DNA from 4 places in the Halomonas sp. KHS3 genome. Region 1 is predicted to be linked to each of the others. Evidence: riboswitches for the same ligand, from Rfam matches in the RefSeq annotation. Region 1 holds a riboswitch; each other region holds the start of a gene.
What was found. Region 1 has a riboswitch for thiamine pyrophosphate ahead of RO22_RS10060 (sodium:solute symporter family transporter). Riboswitches for the same ligand answer to the same signal wherever they lie in the genome.
Positions count from the first base shown of each region.

Region 2: it holds a riboswitch for thiamine pyrophosphate, as region 1 does, so the genes downstream of both, RO22_RS07940 (NUDIX hydrolase) here and RO22_RS10060 (sodium:solute symporter family transporter) in region 1, are expected to answer to the same signal.
Region 3: it holds a riboswitch for thiamine pyrophosphate, as region 1 does, so the genes downstream of both, thiM (hydroxyethylthiazole kinase) here and RO22_RS10060 (sodium:solute symporter family transporter) in region 1, are expected to answer to the same signal.
Region 4: it holds a riboswitch for thiamine pyrophosphate, as region 1 does, so the genes downstream of both, tenA (thiaminase II) here and RO22_RS10060 (sodium:solute symporter family transporter) in region 1, are expected to answer to the same signal.

Region 1 covers NZ_JWHY01000003.1:251,143-254,492, reverse strand. The annotation lists gene RO22_RS10070 (hypothetical protein) at 1-237, opposite strand, end outside; gene RO22_RS10065 (peroxidase-related enzyme) at 416-997, shown strand; TPP riboswitch at 1,122-1,227, shown strand; gene RO22_RS10060 (sodium:solute symporter family transporter) at 1,217-2,629, shown strand; gene corA (magnesium/cobalt transporter CorA) at 2,601-3,350, shown strand, end outside.
Region 2 covers NZ_JWHY01000002.1:1,281,509-1,284,858, forward strand. The annotation lists gene RO22_RS07930 (class I SAM-dependent methyltransferase) at 1-253, opposite strand, end outside; gene RO22_RS07935 (thymidylate synthase) at 297-1,268, opposite strand; gene RO22_RS07940 (NUDIX hydrolase) at 1,332-1,895, opposite strand; TPP riboswitch at 1,953-2,056, opposite strand; gene cmoB (tRNA 5-methoxyuridine(34)/uridine 5-oxyacetic acid(34) synthase CmoB) at 2,102-3,181, opposite strand; gene cmoA (carboxy-S-adenosyl-L-methionine synthase CmoA) at 3,184-3,350, opposite strand, start outside.
Region 3 covers NZ_JWHY01000008.1:67,243-70,592, forward strand. The annotation lists gene RO22_RS17400 (LysR family transcriptional regulator) at 1-385, opposite strand, end outside; gene thiE (thiamine phosphate synthase) at 382-1,014, opposite strand; gene thiM (hydroxyethylthiazole kinase) at 1,004-1,813, opposite strand; TPP riboswitch at 1,837-1,935, opposite strand; gene RO22_RS17415 (hypothetical protein) at 1,990-2,334, opposite strand; gene gloA (lactoylglutathione lyase) at 2,579-3,115, shown strand; gene RO22_RS17425 (DUF6164 family protein) at 3,125-3,350, shown strand, end outside.
Region 4 covers NZ_JWHY01000002.1:734,998-738,347, forward strand. The annotation lists gene thiC (phosphomethylpyrimidine synthase ThiC) at 1-1,431, opposite strand, end outside; gene tenA (thiaminase II) at 1,463-2,146, opposite strand; TPP riboswitch at 2,236-2,398, opposite strand; gene RO22_RS05485 (NAD(P)-dependent oxidoreductase) at 2,612-3,350, shown strand, end outside.

The DNA.
Region 1 (3,350 bases):
ATCAAGAGTATAGTCGACATGCTGGAGGTCTTCGGGCTCACAGCCGCCATTTTCCCAGCCATGAATGACGCGAAGTGTCATTTGACCCCGTGTCATTGGGCGGGCAAGCAGCATATGTAGCATTATACGAATGTGCAGCTGACGCTCATCGGTATCATTTTCAAATGCTCGGTAAGGGTCAGTAAACAGCTCGTTTAGACGACCGGGGGTATGTTCCTTGGCTTCGTTATGGCTCATGACAGTGTCCCTTTGAACGAACTGTTTATTAAGAGTAGCGCATGTTTTTTTGTCACAGAACGAATCTTCAGTATGGCGAGTAGGGCGGCTGAATAAAAGCCTCTTAATTCAGCTTTTTGTTACACAACCGCTAAGCCGTTTTTATGAGATGGCTAAACTTAACAAGAAAGAGGTGAGCATGTCTTCATCATTAAGTCGTTTTAACGTGCCTGAAACATTGGATGACCTGCCTGACGATATTCGCAGTACCATTTTGACCGTTCAGGGTAAAGCGGGTTTTGTGCCCAATGTCTTTCTGATGTTGGCCCATCGCCCTGCTGAATTTCGTGCTTTTTTTGCCTATCACGATGCGTTGATGGAGCGCGAATCAGATACCCTCACCAAAGCCGAAAAAGAGATGATTGTAGTGGCTACCAGCGCACGTAATCGCTGCCTATATTGTGTGGTTGCTCACGGGGCACTGGTGCGCATTTACAGTAAAGACCCGCTACTCGCTGACCAAGTGGCGATCAACCATCGGGTGGCGCCGATTAGCGAGCGCCACCGGGTGATGCTCGATTTCGCCATGCACTGTGCCATCGATGTGGGTGAAATGACTGATGAATGGCTTGCCCGCCTGCTGGAAGTAGGCTTTAGCCAAGAGGATTGCTGGGATATAGGCGCGATCGCGGCGTTTTTTGGCTTGTCGAATCGGTTGGTTACCCTGGCAGGTACGCCACCCAATGAGGAGTTCTACCTGATGGGGCGAGTGCCTCGCTAAGAGGCGACCAGCGCACCTTAACTTTACTAAGCTATGATTTTGATTGAGAATAGTTCTTGAGACAGCGCTTCGAAAAGTACCCAAAAACGTACTTAGAAAAAGCGCTTAGCAAAACACCTACATTCACTGTCGCCAGGGGAGCCCTGCATAAAAGGGCTGAGATGCGGCTACGCAGACCCTGGAACCTGATCCGGTTCGTACCGGCGGAGGAAGTGCGACATGCTTTACCTAACGTTAGCCGTGCTTGGTGCGGCGCTGTGCTGCTTTGCTTACTTAGGCCTCCGGGCTCGCTGGGTGAATGGCCCACTTGATGACTATGTCACCGCCCGTAACTCGCAAACGGCATCTACCCTGGGGCTCTCCTTCCTTGCCTCCGGCATGGGCGCATGGATTCTCTTTGCTCCTCCTGAAATCGGCGCCTTTGTTGGCCCGCTGGCCCTGGCAGGCTATGCATTAGGCTCTGCGCTGCCGTTTATCGTCTTAGGACTGTATGGGCCGAAGATTCGCCGGGCGTTGCCCGAGGGGCGCAGCATCGCCGAGTTTGCTGAAGCGTGCTATGGCCCTGGTGTAAGGCGCTGGGTAACGCTGGTATCAATCGCCTATATGGCGTGCTTTTTAGCTGCCGAGCTAACCGCTATTGGCGCCATTACCGCGCTGCTTTCCGATGTGCCCCCCGCACTGGTGATTATTGGCGTGGCGCTTACCACGCTCATCTATACTGCGGCAGGTGGTCTACGGGCCAGCCTTGCCACTGACCGTTGGCAGGCGTGGTTGTTACTGGTACTGCTGTGTGTGGTCGGTGGCATGGCCCTATGGCGGCTTCCCACTATTCCCAACGAGGCTGCGCTTCCTGCCATTCCCATCACCAGTGCGCTCAGCGTAGCGTTAACGCTAGTGATCGCGGTTACCGCGGCCAATCTCTTCCATCAAGGCTATTGGCAGCGCGTGTGGGCCGCTCAAGACGATCAAAGCCTGGGGCGCGGGGCATGGTTAGGTGGCGCAATGACGGTAGTCGTCGTCATGGTGATTGGTGGTCTGGGTGTATTGGCCGCGATGAGTGGTGTGCCATTAGGCGAGCCGCCGATGCCATTTTTTGCCCTGTTAAGTGATGCTCCTGTTTGGCTGACGCTACCCGCCTTGGTATTAGCGGTGACCTTGGTGGCCTCCAGTGTTGATACGCTGCAAAATGGTATTGCCTCGTTGGTGGTCGCGCGCAGCGAGCAGCAGGGCGTATCACTGGTGGCTGCCCGCTGGGTGACAGTGGTAGTAATGGTACCGGTGGTATTAATTGCCTTGCAGGGGTTGTCAGTACTGCGTCTGTTTTTGATTGCCGACCTGCTGTGTGCTGCCATTGTGGTACCTGTGCTGTTGGGCCTGTGGCAACGAATGACGCCACTGGCCGCCATTGTAGGTGGCATCGCGGGGCTGCTGGGTGCCATTCTCCCAGGGTGGTTAAGCCAAGGAAGCTTGGTCGCCGGGATGGTGGCCGCCAGTTTTCCGGGCAGTGTCCCTACCTTGGGGCCATTCGTCGGGGCGTTAATCGCCTCAACGCTGGTGAGTGTGCTGTTAGCCTACTTAACGCTAGCTATTCGCAAGGACATCCATGATTCGAACTCTTCTGACTACCCCTGAAGGTGAGACCCACGAGGGGGATGAAAGCCTGTTGGCTGTCTGGCAGGCGACGCCTGGCAGCCATATCTGGATCGATATGCAGGGCGAGTCCCAACAAAGCGAGCGGGCGATTTTAGAGGCGTTTGAGTTTCACCCCATGGCGATTCAAGATGCCCACAAAGAGCGCCATCCGCCAAAAATTGAAGAGTTTGATAATCACACCTTGATTATTTATCGTGGCATCTCCTCCTTTGATGCCGAACTAAACTATCTGCCTCAACAGGTCTGTTTCTTTGTGGGGGAGCGATTTCTGGTCACCCTCCATCCCGGCCAAGCGCTCTCCATAGAACGGCTATTCAACGAGCACGGTAAAGCCTTGCTGGCCCATTCGCCGGAACATGTCGCGCTGCGGGTGATGTATATTTCTGCGGGCTTTTATATCGATAGCCTGCTTGAGTTCGAAACGGCGTTAAGCGATCTGGAAGACGAGCTGCTGGAAAATGGTAATGATGTGCTAATGCGCAAGATCATCACTTACCGTTCCCGGCTGGTTAAAATGCGCCGCATCTTTAGCTACCACCAGGGGATTACCCAAGAACTCACCGCTTATGACTATGAGCATTTACCGCGGGAAGAGAGCGAAACCCTGCACGCCATCAACGATGTAGCGGATCGCTTCGAACGCCTCTACACATTGACCCAAATGTACTACGACATTTGCGGTGACCTAATCGATGGCTAT
Region 2 (3,350 bases), on a different contig from region 1:
TAGTGCCTGCGGATATTGCTTTTTCAATCATTGTTGGAGAGATGTCAACACCGGTGACATAGTCGAATCCGTCGTCTCTTAATCTTCTGGACACTTTGCCGCTGCCACAGCCGTAGTCCAATACACTAATTCCCTTGCCATAAGAGCAGGTTAACTCCGCGATGAGTGGTTGATAGCCAAAAGCATTCTCCACCCAATCATCATAAGCGTCAAAAAGCTCGGCGATATTTTGTTCAGTCCAATTAGTATTCATAAAAATAAATCCCCTAATATTTGCTCATGTATGAATGCTTGTACTATCCCCAGCGATTAATAAGAAACGGTTGATAGTAGGGGTTAATTATCTCTAACGCCTTTTGAGGCAGCGCATTCCCTATCTTGATTTGGCGATAGATCCAGAACAACATCAGCACATCTCGCCAATACGTCGTTAGGTTAAGATTAGCCATATCATTAAACGTCAACAAGCCGCTACGGATCTCTGACTCATATTCCAATAGTTTGCGTATGGTAGTCGGGGAGGTGCCAATTGGCATTAAAGGTACTGTGCCTGGCTGGGGTATAGTTTCATTACTATTCAAAAGTTCAAGCGCACGCTCATGTGTGCTTTCATAGACGTGAATAGAACCAATTTGATGTGTGTAGTGACCGATTTTGCAGCCTATGCGGGCAGCAATATACTCTTGCAAGAAAGTAAAAGAGAAAATATCGTTCAGCATGCCAACGTAGGCATCATTTGCACGCATATAGCTGACCATGTTCAACTTTTCTTCGCGGAGTAGCAACTGAAGACCCAAGGTACATGAAACGTCGATATTGCGTCGATAAAGATCTTCTTCCGCACTAAATATTTGAAGGACAGCGCGCTTACTATCGGGATCGTCATTTTTAAGGATATCAATCACTCGTTCGATTTGATCGAGCGTGTCTGCACCAAAGTTTTTAAGACGAGCTCCGTAACCAGTACCAGGTAAGCTTATACCATCTGGGCTGTAGCGTTGCATTGAAGGGGCGTACCAGGAAATAAATGCTAAGTCGTTTTTACCTGATAAATACCATAACGCTTCTGCATAATTAAAAACAATATTTTGTTTGCGTATTTTGCTTAGACAAAAACGATCAGGAGGATTGTCGAGTCGGATATTGAAGCCAATGAGTTCTCGCTCTTTATTTCCTCTAGGTGAGTTAACATATTCATATTCAAAGCAGATTTTATGCAGTGTATCTCTGTAGAGGCTGGTGAAATTCGTATAATGTTTGTGCATCATTATATTCATCTCTTTCGGTGGACAAAGAGGCGTATTTTGCTGATACGAATGATGGCGAGTAGTTTAAAAAGCTGAATTGGAGCTGTGAATCGCGTTTGATTTTTCTTTGACGATCAAACTGTGCAAATTAAAGGCTTTCACGACAGTATCTGCGACGTGATCAGCTAAGGCTTCATTGAAGTTGAGTTTTCCGTTTATAACTTTCGCCCAGCGGCAGTCCGCAGCATCATCACCAGGCCGTAGCTCGCCATCAACGTAGTGACATAAAAGGGCAACCAAGGCGAAGTGGTGGTGACTTCCCTCTGGGTCATATCCGATTACTTCTACTACATCAATTAACGGTCCTACCAATGCTGTGATACCGGTTTCCTCCATTAATTCGCGCTTTGCTGCACAATGTAGGCTTTCTCCCGGTTCCACTGATCCTCCGGGGAAGCCCCAAGTGCCCCGTTGAGGTTCTTTACTGCGTTGGACGAGGAGAACTTCATTATTACGCAGAGTTACGGCGATTGCTGCCAAGCGTGGCTTGGCAAGTACGGAGTTCAGGCGGTTTTTATCAGACGTGTTAAAAGGGGAGGTACTACTGAGCGTAGATGCGTTAGCGGGCGTTGAGTTACCTTGCGACACGATACACTCCTGCATTGAGATTCGGATAATACAGGCGTAGGTGTCAAAACAGATTCATATATGGTTTATGTCCGTTCCTACGCCGGTATCAGCCGGATCAGGTTCAAAGGGTTTGGATAACTCCATCTCAGCCTGAATAACAGGCACCCCTCGGAAAAGTTACTGTTACTATGAGTTTTAGTATAAGTCAATATTTGGGGGGCAATTCAATGCGGCGGCTTGGCGGACGCCGGGGCGGTTTTGACACCTTCTTCGCACACTTGGCTAACGGCTAATTGGCCCGGCTTATTCGCCAAAATCACCGCCCGCCGCGGTGCAGGGTAGCCTTCAATGGTGCGGGTGCGGTCGTTGGGGTCGAGAAAATCAGCCAACGATTGGTAGGTCATCCACTCCGTCGAGCGCTGCTCGTCTAACGTGGTAACGGCTTCATCGACCACGCGCACGTTGGTAAAGCCGCAGCGCTCCAGCCAGTGGCAGAGTGCTTGAGAAGAGGGCAGGAAGTAGACGTTGGGCATAGCGGCGTAACGTTCGCCGGGCACAAATACGGTCTGCTCGTCGCCTTCGACTACCAGGGTTTCTAGCACCAGCTCGCCGCCCGGAACTAACGCGGCTTTTAGCTGCTGAAGATGTTCCAACGGGGCAGGGCGATGGTAGAGCACGCCCATGGAAAATACCGTATCGAAAAAGCCCAGGTTCTCCGGCACATCTTCTATACCCACTGGTAAAAACTGAGTTCTGCCGTCATCGGTATCGCCGACGAAGTGGCGTACCGCCTGAAATTGCCAGTAGAAGCGCGGCGAAGGGTCAATTACTAATACGAAAGCAGCCCCTGCCCCGGCCATCCGCCAAGCGTGGTAACCGCTGCCGCCACCCACATCGAGCACTTTGCGATATTTTAGCGGTGCCAGGTGTGGCGCCACTCTTTGCCACTTCCAGTCAGAGCGCCACTCGGTGTCGATATAAATGCCGCCTAGCTGAAAAGGGCCTTTACGCCATGGGGCAAGCTTTCTAAGCAGGTTAAAGCATTGGCGCTGCTGGCTATCGCTAAGATCGAGATCAACGCTGACGGTGTCGCTGTTTAAATCCACGCGCCGCTCGGCGGGCAGCACCGGAAGCTTGGCCACGGCTTTTTCCCAGGCGGATAAATCGCCGTGGCGGTTACGGTCAAGCCCGTGAGCTAACTGCTCGGGAAGCTTCGCTAACCAGGGCGTTAGTGAGGCATCAAGCGTAGCTTGATCTAAAAACGCCTGATAAATTGCGCGATGATCGTCGGGTAGTGGCGCCACCTTTAACCCTCCTTAAACGCAATCAGCGAGGCAAAGTTAAGGTACTGGAACCAGGTCATCGAACGTGGAAAACCTGCTTGTTTCAAACGACCATGAAGTGCATCGAGGGTATCCGGCACCAGTACGTTCTCAAGAGCGGTGCGCTTCTGGCTGATTTCCAGATCACTGT
Region 3 (3,350 bases), on a different contig from region 1:
CGTTCAAATCCAGGCGCACTTCCAGCGCCGGGTGAGTGTGCATAAATTGCGCGACGAGTGGCGCTAGGTAGCGGGTGCCAAAACTCATCGGCCCATTAACGCGCAGCCGCCCACGCACATCGCTGGTACCTTGGCCCACCTCGGCGGCGGCCTCATCGAGCGCTTGCAGTACCCCTTGGGCGCGTATCAGGTAGCGCTCCCCGGCCTCAGTGAGATGTAGCCGTCGTGTGGTGCGCTGTATCAGTCGCGCGCCCAATGTCTCTTCCAGTGCCATGACCTGGCGGGATACGCGAGTGCGGGAAATATCCAGCGCTTCAGCAGCACGGGTATAGCTACCCAACTCGGCTACCCGCACAAAAGCGACGATATGCTCTAACTGATTCATGACGCCGAATCGGCTTGGAAAATCTGAAAAGCGCGCGCTGCCTGGTAAGGGTCGGGCTGGCCACAAATGGCTGATATCACCGCTAAACCGTTCGCTCCCGCGCGCTGTACGCTAATCGCATGATCCGCTTTCAGCCCACCAATGGCCACGCTGGGCAGTGGGCACGCCTTGACCAGCGCCGCTAAACCGCCAAAGCCGATGGGCTGGGCGTGATCTTGTTTGCTCTCGGTGGCAAACACGGGGCCAATCCCGACATAATCGAGTAGCTCAAACGGAGAGACTTGCAGCTGGGCGATAGTATTGATCGACAGGCCGATAATCGCTTGATCACCTAGCACCCGGCGCGCTTGCTGAACGGCAGCGTCGCTCTGACCGACATGCAGGCCATCTGCCTGGCTTTCTAGTGCCACCTGCAAACGGTCGTTAATGATCAGCGGGACACCGGTGCCCGCCAGAAGCGCTTTTAACCGTTTGGCTTGGGCAATCATCTGTTCGTCGCTGGCATGCTTGTCACGCAACTGCACGATGGTGACGCCGCCTTTTACCGCTGCCTCAACCGTTTGTTCCAAACCATGCTCTCGGCAGAGCGTGGCATCGGTGACCAAGTAGAGCGATAGATCAAGCGGCATGGATTGCCTCCAGTTGGGCATAAGTAGTGAGGTCGTCAGGGGTGAGTTGATACAGCGCATCCAGTAGTGCCACTTGAAAACTACTAGGCCCGTTGGCGTGGCTTCCCGCACGCTCCCCTGTGACCGCAAAGCAGGCCAGCGCGGCTGCCGTTGCACCCAGTGGGGCGTCGCGGTTGGCAGCCACAAATCCCGCCACTAGCGCGCTCAGCCCACAGCCAAGCGTTGTTACGCGGGGCATCAAAGGATGGCCACCGTTAATGCGGTAGTGCTGTGTGCCGTCCGTCACCCAGTCGCTTTCACCGGTCATCGCGACAATACAGCCGTGTTTTTGCGCTAATGCTATTGCAGCGTCCACGGCTTGGTCGGTGGCGGCTGTGGCGTCCACGCCGCGGCCTTGGCTAGCTAAACCGTTAAGGGCAAGAATTTCAGACGCATTGCCACGGATCACGCTGGGTTTAGCGGCCAGCAGCTTCGCGCACAGCGTTTGGCGATAGCGCGTGGCGCCAACGGCGACGGGATCTAATACCCAGGGAATGGCATGCTGATCGGCAGTCGCTGTGGCGGTGAGCATAGCGTCAGCCCAGTGGGCAGAGATCGTACCGATATTAATCGACAGCCCCGCGGAGATAGCCGTGAATTCAGCCACTTCTTCAGGCGCATGCAGCATGGCGGGCGACGCGCCGGTGGCTAACAGCAGGTTGGCAGTGCTGTTCATGGCCACATAGTTGGTCATGCAGTGAACCAGCGGTGTCAATGAGCGCAGCGTCTCAAGGTAATCGCCAAGCGGGCGTAGGGTCATAGCATCCTCCCGGCAGGGAGGTGGTAAGCGTTACCACGACTCCCTACGCCGGTGTTATCCGGTTCAGGTTCAAAGGGTGCTTCTCAGCCCAACCGTAACGGAGGGCGCCCCTGTCGAGGGATTACTATCCTTGCCTGAAGTAGCCCTGTAAAGCCCCGGATGCGGACGATAGCAATCTAACGAAACGAAATACGCGTACCGTAGGTAAGCATTTCATCAGGTGTCATCGCTTTACCCTCGACCCCAATCATCTCGTCACCACACTGGTCGGCGAAGGTTAGCACGCCGTGGGTCAAGCCCAGTTGGCCCAGGGTATCGCGGATTTCGCCCGTGCCCAGAAAAGTACTGACGTGGCCCTTGTTATCGCTCAGCTCAGACACGCCGTTAGCATGGTGAAAACGCACTTTGTAGATTCCATCCATCGACTCGACTTCAACAATCGGCGAAAAACCGTTGTGAAGCGCATTGGAAAGCTGTTTTAGCGTCAGGTGGTCACCCAGCGTCATATCGATCGCACTCATGGAAAACTCCTGTGGACGCCTCAAAGGTGGGGCATCACTCATGTTGCGGGAACTGCTTTTTGTAAAGCTTATGAAGAATAAGTGTAGGGTTTTTGTTTAGTATTGCCAGTGCGCTTATCGGCACCTCGATACGACACTGCCTACGTGCTTGTAAGGGCTGTTATTATGGCCATAAAGCCCCCATGGTAAGCGGTACGTGAAGCTCAATGGATTCAATGATCAACATCAGCGATAGGAGAGCAAAATGAGTTTTCAAGGCGAGCAGCATCCCGGCGTCGTGGCTACGCCGCCCCAAACTCAAGGGTTTCGTTTAAACCACACCATGCTGCGGGTGAAAGACCCTGAGCAGGCATTGGCGTTCTACTCAAAAGTGTTTGGTATGCAGGTGATGCGGCGGCTGGATTTCGAAGAGATGCAGTTCTCGCTCTACTTCCTGGCCAACCTGGAACCCAGCGACAGCGTTCCGGACGATGCGCAAGCGCGTACCGCCTGGACGTTTAGCCAGAAAGGGCTGCTGGAGCTGACCCACAACTGGGGGACTGAAGACCAGGAAGATTTCGCCTATCACGATGGCAATGCCGAACCCCAGGGCTTTGGGCATATCTGCTTCAACGTACCGGATTTGGCAGCGGCCCAGGCGTGGTTCGACGAGCATGACGTCACCTTCGTCAAACGCTCCGATCAGGGCAAGATGAAAGATGTTATCTTCGTTAAAGACCCGGACGGCTACTGGATCGAAGTGATTCAGGCAGACCTGATGGTGGGGAAGAGCGACTCTTGAGGCACGCCAATGGCTGAACTACTGTTCCGGCTGCGCCATGTGACCGACGAAGAGGCCATGGAGGTGCGTGACCTGCTCGCTGCCCATGGCTTTGATACCTATGAAACCCAGGCGGGCTTTTTCCGCCTGGGCGTTGACGCGATTTGGCTGCGCAATCCACATCAGCACGACGCTGCCATCGCGGCGTTAGAGGCCTACCAGGCGGAGCGCCTTGAGCGCGCCCAACGCGAGCACC
Region 4 (3,350 bases), on a different contig from region 1:
GTAGCCGGGGGCTATATCGGTTACCAGCGGGCCTAAGGTATAGAAGGGCGCTTCGTCGCAGTATTCCAACTGCTTATCCATGTTCTCTTTCACCAGGTGCATGGGCACGTGGCCGGGGCCTTCGATCATCACCTGCACATCGTGCTTCCAGGCAATATGGGTCAGCTCGCCCAAGGTTTTTAGCTCCGCCATCTGTGCTTCGTCATTGGCATCGGCCACTGAGCCAGGACGCAGGCCATCACCGAGGGAGAACGCCACATCGTACTGCTTGCAGATCTCGCAGATCTCCTCGAAGTGGGTGTACAAGAAGCTCTCCTGGTGATGGTACAAACACCATTTGGCCATGATCGAGCCGCCGCGGCTGACAATGCCGGTGACCCGCTTGGCGGTGAGCGGCACATAGCGCAGCAGTACGCCCGCGTGAATGGTGAAGTAGTCCACGCCCTGTTCGGCCTGCTCGATCAGCGTATCACGGAAGACTTCCCAGGTGAGGTCTTCGGCCACGCCTTTGACCTTTTCCAGCGCCTGATAGATAGGCACTGTGCCAATCGGCACCGGCGAGTTGCGCAAAATCCACTCGCGGGTTTCGTGGATGTTCTGCCCAGTGGAGAGATCCATAATGGTGTCCGCGCCCCAGCGGATACCCCAGGTCATCTTATCCACCTCTTCCTCGATGGAAGAAGTTACCGCCGAGTTACCCAGATTACCGTTAATCTTGACCAGGAAGTTACGGCCAATAATCATCGGCTCGCTTTCGGGGTGGTTGATGTTGTTAGGAATAATTGCCCGCCCTCGGGCGACTTCATCGCGCACAAACTCTGGCGTGATCTCCTCCGGCAAGCTGGCGCCAAAGCTCTGACCTTTGTGCTGGTGGCCCAGAATCCGCTCTACTTCAGCGGTACCTAACGTTTGGCGACGCTGGTTTTCCCGCAGGGCGATGAACTCCATTTCCGGCGTAATAATGCCCTGGCGGGCGTAGTGCAGCTGGGTCACGTTTCCAGGCCGCCCGTCTTTTGTAGAGAGGGCACGCCGCGGGGTGCGGGTTAGATCAAAGCGCAGCTGGGCAAGCGTCGGGTCGTTGGCGCGGCGGTTGCCGTAATCAGACGTGGGGCCTGATAGAAATTCGGTATCGTCACGCTCTTCAATCCAGGCTCGGCGTAGTTCCGGCAGACCGCGGCGCAGGTCATTGTTAGCATCCGGATCGCTATAGGGGCCTGAAGTGTCGTACACCAGCAGTGGCGGGTTCTCTTCATCAATGCCGGTGGTTTTGGTCGGCGACAGTGAAATTTCCCGGAACGGCACACGGATATCCGGGCGCGAACCTTCGATATATACCTTACGTGAGCCGGGCAGCGGCGCAATGGCGGCGGCATCGACCTGGGCGGTTTCGGCTAAAAAGTGGCTGGTTTTGCTTGTTACGGTCTTAGTCATTACTGTCGTTTCCTTGTGTTGTTTTGCTGAATTAGTGGGTGAGGTCTTGGTCTATCAGCTCTAGGCCCATCTGCCAGAAGTCGATTTCCAGGCGGGTGGCGTCGCGGAAGATCTTGCTCAGTTCGGCAAAGCGGGCGGGGGTAATGTCGGCAAGGCGGATATTCAGCCATTCAAGCTCCGCCTGCATGGCGGCCTGAAACTCCTCGCCTTCGTACATGGCTATCCAGGCGTCGTAAGGGTTTTGCGCGCCGCGCAGGGTGGAAGGCTGGGCGTTTAGCCAGTTGGCGATTTCGCCGTAGCCCACCAGGCAGGGGGCCAACGCCACGTGCAAATCCAGCAGGTCGCCGCGGTTGCCGGTATCTAACACATAGCGGGTGTAGGCAAGCGTCGCTCTGGCTTCGGGAAGCTCCTCCAGTTCTTGCTCGGAAATCCCCCACTCCTGACAAAAGCCCACGTGCAGGCCCAGCTCCACATCCACAATGGCTTTCAAGCCTTCATGGGCTTGGCGAAGATCGGCGAGGGTGGGGCTTTTGTAGGCAGCCAGCGCATAGGCGCGGGCGAAGTGAATCAAAAACAGGTAGTCCTGCTTTAAATAGTGGCGAAACGACGCCCCGGGCAGCGTGGCGGTGCCTAGCTGGCGCACAAAATCGTGCTCAATATAGGCGCGCCAATCTTTCTGGCAAGCGGTAGTGAGATCAGTAAAGCGGTAGCCCATGATGCCTCCGGTGGTAATGATCCGGAGGGGGGGGCGAAAAAGATCGAGGGAGTGGCGCAGAAGGGCAGCGTGCGATCGTGAGAGAGCAGCCGTGGCCATCGCTTGATCCCTACGCCGGTACCCTCGCTGCGAACTTGTGTAAGTAGCAGCGCATTAGCCGGATCAGGTTCTGCGGGATCAGCGCTCGGCAGCATTAATTGCTACGCCCTGCGCCATCTCAGCCGGATTTCACCGGCACCCCGTCAAGCTGTTCGTTGGTGGAGTGTAGGAGGCGGGTGAGGGAGATGCAAGGGTGTATGACATGGAAAGTTATCGGGAAACAATTTATTAGCATCATTACAGCGATGAGAGTTTAGGTGCTGTAATGGCGTTTCATGGCATCGGTACGTGAATTATTATACAGTTGAGTAACAAGTGGCTGTTTTACAGCCACTGCTATTTCGAATGTGAACCGTAGGAAGTTGCATGACCAACACGAACTCGATTTTAGGCGTCTATCTCAGTGATTCGCTCGACCTTGATGCCATTTATGGTAACGCCTTGCGCGATGAAGCGAGTGATGTCGTCCTGCGCCATCCCCATGAGATCGATAACCCCGAAGATGTGCGTTTTGCGATCTGCTGGTTGCCCAATGACGAGGCTTTCGAGAGCTATCCTAATCTTGAGCTGGCGATGTCTATCGGTGCCGGTGTTGATGCCCTGCTGGCGCATCCTGGCCTGAGCGATGAAGTACATATCGCCCGGGTGCGGGATCCACATCAGGCCGACTTGATGGCGGGTTTTGCCGCGCATGAGGTGCTCCATCGTGAGCGTGAGTTCACCACCCTGGAGCAAAATGCTGCCAAGGCGCATTGGGCGCCATTGACGATGCGCGCGCCAGCATCAAGAAAGGTGGCGGTGCTGGGACACGGCACCATGGGGCGCGCCGTGGTGAAAGCGGTGGCCGCGCTTGGCTTTTCTGTACACGTAGCCTGCCGCAGCGAGCCACAAGCCCCGGTTGAAGGCGTGACCTATCTGACAGGTGACGGGGCTGTCATGGCGGCAGCGGATGGCGCCGATTATCTGATCAATGTGCTGCCACTGACGGCTACCACTGAAAACGTGCTTAACAAGGCGCTGTTCGCGAAGCTCGCCAAAGACGCTTGGTTGGTGCAGATCGGTCGGGGTGAGCACTTGGTCGAGGACGATCTTCTCCTAGCGCTCG